Planctellipticum variicoloris: one gene and its partner. The protein of the gene in region 2 interacts with the protein of the main gene of each other region in a pairwise test. Links are inferred from orthologs where the notes say so. Each region holds a gene or a part of one and is shown on either strand. Other genes may lie near its edges.

Region 1 (3,851 bases), 5.9 Mb from region 2 along the record:
CGTCGACCAGCCGGTATCCGACGCCCGCCTCCGTCTTCAGGTACCGCGGGCGGGCTGGATCGGACTCAATCTTCCGCCGGAGCTGGCCCATGTAGACCCGCAGGTACTGGTTCTCAAACACGCTGTCCGGCCCCCAGACCTCCTTCAGTAACTGGCGATGCGTGACCACTTTCCCCGCGTGCCGGATCAGCGTCGTCAGCAGGCGGTACTCCGTGGGGGTCAGATGCTGTTCCACGCCGTCGACGTGCACGGTCCGGCGGCCCAGGTCGACCCGGAGTCCGCCGACTTCGAAGACCGCTTCGCCGTTGGGAGAGGTTGTGGCGGCCGAGTGGCGGAGCGCCACGCGGACGCGGGCCAGCAGCTCCCCGACCCCGAACGGCTTGGTCAGGTAGTCGTCGGCCCCGGCGTCGAGCGCGGAGATCTTGTCCGACTCGCGCCCGCGGGCCGACAGGACGATAATCGGGACCTGCGACCACTCGCGCAGCGCCCGGATGACGTCGAGCCCGTCCCGGTCGGGGAGGCCGAGATCGAGGATGACCACGTCCGGCGGAGCGTCCGCAGCCTGCCCGATGCCGCGTTCGCCGGTGTCCGTTTCGCGAACGGCCAATCCGTGCGATTCGAGGGACATCCGCACGAACCTGCGGATCGGGGGCTCATCCTCGATGATCAGGATCTGCGGTGCGTCGTGGTCCATGCGGCGGTTCCCGACCGGTGCGGAGCATCAATCGACCGGATGCGAATCGAGCCCGGTGGCGGTCAGGGGGAGGGTGAATCGAAAGACCGCCCCGCCGGTCGATCGGTTCGCCGCGGCAATCGTACCACCGTGGAGCTCGACAATCCCGCGGCAAATGGCCAGGCCGATGCCGGTCCCGCCGCGGGACTGGCCTTCGACCCGGTGGAACTTCTCGAAGATCCGCTCCAGTTCGTTTGGCGGGATGCCGGGGCCGTGGTCGGCGACCTCGACGACCAGGCTGGAACCTTCCCGGTGCGAGCGGATCTCGATGGGGGATCCTGGCGGGGAGAATTTGAGGGCGTTATCGAGCAGGTTGGCCAGCACTTCCTGGATCAGCAGGCCGTCGATGGCGACGGGGGGCAGATCGTCTGGCAAGTCGGCGACGACCGGATGTTCGCGGAGGTAACGGTCGAAGCGGGCGAGGACGACGCCGACGACTTCGTCGATGGGCTGCAGCTCGCGCTGCAGCGGGATGGCGCCGGCTTCGAGCCGGGTCATGTCGAGCAGGTTGGCGACGAGCCGGTTCAGCCGGTCGGCTTCGTCGAGGATGGACTCCGCCAGTTCTTTCTGGTGACTGGCGGCGAGACGTTCTTTGCCTTCCACGAGGAGGCTGGCGGCGCCGGTGATGGTGGCCAGGGGGGTGCGGAGGTCGTGGGAGACGGCGGACAGGAGCGCGTTCCGGAGCCGTTCGGTTTCGACCTGCAGGCGGACGGACTCGGCTTCGCGGGCGAGGGCGCAGCGTTCGAGCGCGCCGGCGAGCTGGCCGGCAATGGCCTGCAGGAGATCGAACTGGCGGGAGGTGAGCTGGGCGTCGGGCTGTTTCGGGCGAATTCCCAGCGCGCCGACAATTCCTTCTGTGACCAGCAGCGGCAGCCAGGTGGTCGGCGTCCCCGGCAACGTGTCGGTTCCGGCGCCCGCACTGCGGCGATGCTGGAAGACCCATCGAATCACGCCGTCGTCGCGCTGAGTCGGGGGGTCGCCGGCCCCGAGGACGACGTAGTGTCCCTCGACGGGTGGGGCGAGGATCCAGACGTCGGCGTCCAAGGCTTCGGCGATGGTCTGGCGGGCGGTCGTGGCGACTGCGTCGCGCGTGGCGAGGCTGGTCAGCTCCTTGCTGAGGGACAGCAACGCCGCCGTGCGGGCTTCGCGTTCGCGTGCCGCCACGGAATGCGACTGCACGCGGGCGGTCAGCTCGCTGATCACCAGTCCGGTGACGAGCATGACGCCAAAGGTCAGCACGTACTGCGAGTCAGAAACGGCAAAGGTGCCGAAGGGGGCAACGAAGAACAGGTCGAACGCGGCGACGCCGAGGACGGTCGCGAGGATGGAGGGGCCGCGGCCGAATCTCAGTGCGACCCCCACGACCGTCGCCAGGTAGACCATCACCAGGTTGGTGGGATGGAACAGGGGCGCGATCCCGGCGCAGAGCAGAGTGCTGAGACCGACCAGTCCCGCAGCGCACAGATAAGAAGCCCACGGAATCGGGGCCGGGGCGCGGCGGGCCGTGGTCGCGGACGAAGCCGCTTCCGCGTCTCCGCTGATGACATAGACGTCAATGTCTCCGCAGCGGCGGATGAGGTCGTAGACGAAGGCTCCACGCCACCAGTCGCGCCAGCGGCCGTGCAGCGGCTTCCCCACGATGATTTTCGTCGTGTTATGAGTCCGGGCGAAATCGAGCACGGCGCCCGCGAACTCCGTCCCGGTCGTCTGGGCGACGGTGGCGCCGAGATCCTCGGCCAGCCGCAGGTTCTGCTCCAGTCGCTGCTGGTCCGCGGGGTTGAGGACGCGTGCCTGATCGAGTTCCACATAGAGCGCCGTCAGCGGCGCCCGCAACGTGGTCGACATCCGCCGGGCGGCCCGGACCAGCCGGGCGGACATCGGGCTCGGTCCGACGCAGACCAGCAGCCGTTCGGAGGTGGGCCAGATGCGGGAGACATCGTGCTCCTGGCGGTAATCGAGCGCCTGGGCATTGACGCGATCGGCAGTCTTGCGGAGCGAGAGCTCCCGCAGGGCGATGAGATTTCCCTTGCGGAAGAAGTTCTCGATCGCCCGCAGCGCCTGGGCGGGAACGTAGACCTTCCCTTCCTTCAGTCGCTCGATGAGATCGTCGGGGGGGAGGTCGACGAGCTCCACTTCGTCGGCCTGTTCGAACACCTTGTCCGGGACCGTTTCGCGGACCGGAATCATGGTGACCTGCGCGACGACATCGTTCAGGCTCTCGATGTGCTGGACGTTGAGCGTCGTGTAGACGTCGATCCCCGCCGCCAGAAGATCGTCGATATCCTGCCAGCGTTTGGCGTGCGTCGACCCCTCGGCGTTGGAATGGGCGAGCTCGTCGACGAGGAGAATCTGCGGATGCCGGGCGAGGGCCGCTTCGAGGTCGAACTCTTGAATCGTTTTCCCGCGATAAGTCACGGAGCGCGGAGGCAACTGATCGAGCCCCAGCACCAGCGCGTACGTTTCCGGCCGGGCGTGGGGCTCGACGTAACCGATGACGACGTCGACGCCTTCTTTAGCGAGCTTGCGGGCCGCCTCCAGCATGGCGTACGTCTTGCCGACGCCCGGCGCCATGCCGAAGAAGATCTTCAGCTTGCCGCGGGACTGGCGGACCTCGTCCGCCTGGACGCGGGCGAGAAGGGCATCGGGATCGGGACGATCGTCGGTCATGGCGCCTATCGTACTTCGTGAGCCGGCTGCAGTTCACGCAACGCGAGATTCAGCCGGAGGACGTGGACCCTGGGCATGCCCAGGAATCCGAGAGTCGGCGCCTCAGTGTGCGCTGCCACGAGTCGACGCACTTCGTCGACCTCCAGTCCGCGGGCGCGTGCCACGCGTTGGACCTGGTATTCCGCGGCCGCCGGGCTGATGTGCGGATCGAGGCCGCTGGCAGAGGCCATGACCAGGTCTGCCGGGATGACCGCCGCGTTGTCTGGGTCGGCGGACTTCAGGCGGTCGATCCGTTCCTTAACCGCGGTCTCCAGGGCCGGATTCGTCGGGGCCTGGTTGGAGCCGCTCCCTCCCAGGCCATTGTACGCGACCGGACCGGTCGCCGACGGACGTCCCCAGAAGTCGCCCGGCGCGTTGAAGGGCTGGCCCAGCAGGTCGGAGCCGACGGCGC
Region 2 (3,351 bases):
CCGCCCGCAGGATCGCCCGCAGTTGCGTCTTGAACAGCTCCAGATGCAGCAGGCTCAACCGGATGCTGCGGACGCTCAGGGCGGGATTGACGCTGTCGGGGTAGCTTGAGCGCAGGCTCCCCGGCATCTTGTCCGCCCCCAGATCGAGAGTCCGGATGATGACCGGTTCCTTCGGGAAGGCTCGCAGGACCTCGCAATAGGCCTGGTAATGATCCTCCTCAGTCGGCTCGCGATTGGACTCGAGATAGAGGAACTCGGTCCGATACAGACCAATCCCCTCCGCGCCCCGCTGCCTGGCGTGCTCGGCTTCCGCGGGAAACTCGATGTTCCCCAGCAGCTCGATCGAAACGTCGTCCCGCGTCTCCGCGGGCAGATGCCGCAGCGTTTCCAGCCGTTTTGTGAAGCTGCGATATCGGGCCTCAGAGGCGCGATACCGCATCAGCGTGTCTTCGTCGGGATCGAGAATCACTTCGCCCGACGTGCCGTCGATAATGATCGTCTCGGCGCCGGAAACATCGTTCAGAAACGAACCCACGCCGACGACTGCCGGAATCTCCAGAGCGCCGGCCAGGATCGCCGTGTGGCTGGTATGTCCGCCGACTTCGGTCGCAAATCCCAGCACGAATTTCCGGTCGAGATTTGCCGTTTCGCTTGGCGTCAGGTTGTGGGCGAGGATGACAACCGGAGCCATCAGGTGCTGCAGCTCTTCGCGGGCCTCTCCCAGCAGGTGCCGGAGAATTCGCTTCTCCAGGTCGTAGATATCCGCAGCCCGTTCTGCCAGATACTGTCCGCCCAGATTCTGGAATCGATGAGCGTACTGCCGCAAAATCCGACTGACGGCAAACTCGGGCGAGAAACTCTTCTGCCGGATCAGGGCTTCGATCTGAGCGATCAATTCGCCGTCACGCAGCATCATCAGATGTGCGCCGAAAATTGCGGCGTACTGAGCCCCGAGACGATCGGCTGCCAGTTTCTCGTTCAGTTCGATCTCGTGACAAACCGCCGCCAGGGCCGTCTCGAACCGCTGCAGCTCCAGTTCGACGGCATCTCGAGAGACAACCCGGCGCGGGATCCGGAAGTTCTCCGTGCCGAACACCATGGCCGGGCCGATGGCCACGCCTGGAGAAACGGCAATCCCGCGCTTCACAAGCATGTCGCCACTTCCGCTTCAGCCGCAATCGGTGGGATTGCGAATCGGCCACGTGAACGGGGAAACCCCCTGACAGGACGGGAGAAACAGATTCAAGCGTTCCCGGCCGAGGCGTTCCCCCTGGATCAGGCCGAAGGGACCGGCGAGGGCTCGGCATCGATGAAATTGGTTTCAAACAACCGGCTCAGCTCGTCGATCACGGCTTCAGCATCGCTCCCTGCCGCCTGCAGCTCCAGTTCGGCTCCGGGACCAGCGGCCAGAGTCAGCAACTCCAGCACGCGTCGAGCGTCGACGCGTGTCTGATCTTTCTGAACCCAGACTTGACTGGAGTATCGCTGAGCCGCCTTGGCGATCAGGGAACACGGGCGAATGTGCAGGCCGTGCTCGGTATTGACCGTCACCACCCTGCGAATAATGGCTGCATCCACCATGATTTGACGCCACCGCTACGAACTGAACCTGTTTCGGGCGAAAGTCTCCCGACCGACAGGACACCTTCCGGCCCGACAGGCTCGGGATTAAATCTCGTTATTGTCCGCCTCCAGAAGCAGATCCCAAACCGCCGCCTGCTGCTTCGACTGCTTCAGGAACTTGCAGAAGTTCTGATTCCGCAAGTGTCGCGAAATGTTTTCCAGCCCCCGCAAATGGTCGCCTGGCCGATCGGGCGGAGAGACCAGCAGGAACAGAATGTAGACCGGCTCGCCGTCGAGACTCGAAAAATCGACCCCGTCATGGGCCAGCGCGACCGTGGCCACCAGCTTGTCGACGGAGGGGTGCTTGGTATGAGGCACGGCGACGCCGTTGCCGATGCCGGTGGATCCCAGTTCTTCTCGCTTCAGAATGGCAGCAACAATGCCGTCTTCGTCGTCGGCACCAATGGCGCCGGCTTCGCGAAGCTTGCCGACCATCGCTCGAATCGCCGCTTCTTTCGTGGTCGCCTGAAGGTCTGCAACAACGGCGTCCTTGACGACAAAATCCGTCAGCTTCATCTTTTCGTCCCTCTGATTCGACGCCAGGCCCGGAATGGTGACCTCAGCACGTCGCTCGTGAGTGTGCGAGAATTCCCTCGGGACCAGCCGCCGGCATGCCGGACTGCCGATTCCGCATCATATCTGCAAGCCGAGTGCCGCCGGCAATAATCCCGATCAACCAGCAGCCATTCGTACAAATCGTTCAACTTCAGCTATTGGGGTCGCGCGTGATTTCGCTTACAGGCGGAGTGTGTTTGTGATCCTGGATCCGCTCTTTGTACTTCCGGATCTGCTGTTCCATCTTATGCAGTGCCAGGTCGAAGGCGGCGACAGCATCGTCCGCCTGCTCAGACGCCACAAAATTGTGCTTGTGCTCCGCATCAACGAGCAGTTCCACTTTGGATCGACCGCCGGTGAAATCGACAGTAATCCCAATCGCGGTGATCCGGTCGTGAAACGTCAGAATTTTTTCAGCTTTGCCTGAAATGTAATCGTGCGCGCTGGGGCTGAGTGTGCCATGCCGCGAGGTAATTGCCACCTGCACTGCGAAAAACTCCTGGAGTTTGAGCCCCGGCTGCTGCCGGAGGGGCCATTATCAAACAGCACGATTCTACGGCACCGGTCCCGGAGGTCAATGCAAGGCGAATCCCGACAGGGAGTTGCCTCGCACGGTCAGTCCCCGAGACGGCCGGCGGCGAATCCATGATGCAACGGCGGCAGTTTAGCAGCTTTCGGCGGCATCAGACACCTGCCGCCTGTCGTCACCGACAGGAATTCCCGGCAAGAAACGCTGCCACGCCGGTCTGGATCGGGAATGAATCCATGCCGCAATCATTGAATCCGGCAGGCAATGGTCCTGCGGTTCGGGGGCAGCGTCATGAGCGAAGCACGCGGTTAGAATGGCGAGCCCGAAGAGTCGGCGCCGCCTTCGGTAACCAGGCCGGAAGTGCTTTCCGAAACAGGGCCGATATCGGTCCGGGGCAGCGGAATCGTCTGCATTGGCAGCTCCGACTCCGACTTGTCCGGTGCTGTTCCAGGCCACCAGCCCTTCCAGCCGGAGGCCGTTCGCGACTTCCGGTCTGCGTTCTCGGTCGGAACCGGCGTCTCTGCGTCGCGACTGATCGACCTGTGGATCGAGTCCGACTTCTCCGGTCCTTTGGGTTGCAGGGACAGACCGAAGAAGGGCGTTCGCGACACACTGTCCATGGAAAAACTCTTACCCGAAACTGC

What was found.
Region 1: the proteins of SH412_RS01195 (region 2) and SH412_RS24135 interact in binary tests that used the Escherichia coli proteins (3 or more experiments, as listed by UniProt). The link is inferred for Planctellipticum variicoloris from one-to-one orthologs.

Annotation. Positions count from the first base shown.
Region 1 is NZ_CP130886.1:6,178,869-6,182,719, reverse strand. What follows is about bases 522-3,705. They hold SH412_RS24135 (sensor histidine kinase), read right to left. Parts: upstream 3,401-3,705; coding sequence 722-3,400; downstream 522-721. Other genes in these bases: kdpC (potassium-transporting ATPase subunit KdpC), read right to left, coding at 3,406-3,705; SH412_RS24140 (response regulator), read right to left, coding at 522-694. In the rest of the region: more of SH412_RS24140, read right to left, coding at 1-521; more of kdpC, read right to left, coding at 3,706-3,851. UniProt on the Escherichia coli protein: Member of the two-component regulatory system KdpD/KdpE involved in the regulation of the kdp operon. KdpD may function as a membrane-associated protein kinase that phosphorylates KdpE in response to environmental signals.
Region 2 is NZ_CP130886.1:300,767-304,117, forward strand. The notes cover bases 405-3,088. They hold SH412_RS01195 (PTS sugar transporter subunit IIA), read right to left. Parts: upstream 2,140-3,088; coding sequence 1,669-2,139; downstream 405-1,668. Other genes in these bases: ptsP (phosphoenolpyruvate--protein phosphotransferase), read right to left, coding at 405-1,153; SH412_RS01190 (HPr family phosphocarrier protein), read right to left, coding at 1,276-1,581; hpf (ribosome hibernation-promoting factor, HPF/YfiA family), read right to left, coding at 2,330-2,665. Outside these bases: more of ptsP, read right to left, coding at 1-404. UniProt on the Escherichia coli protein: Seems to have a role in regulating nitrogen assimilation.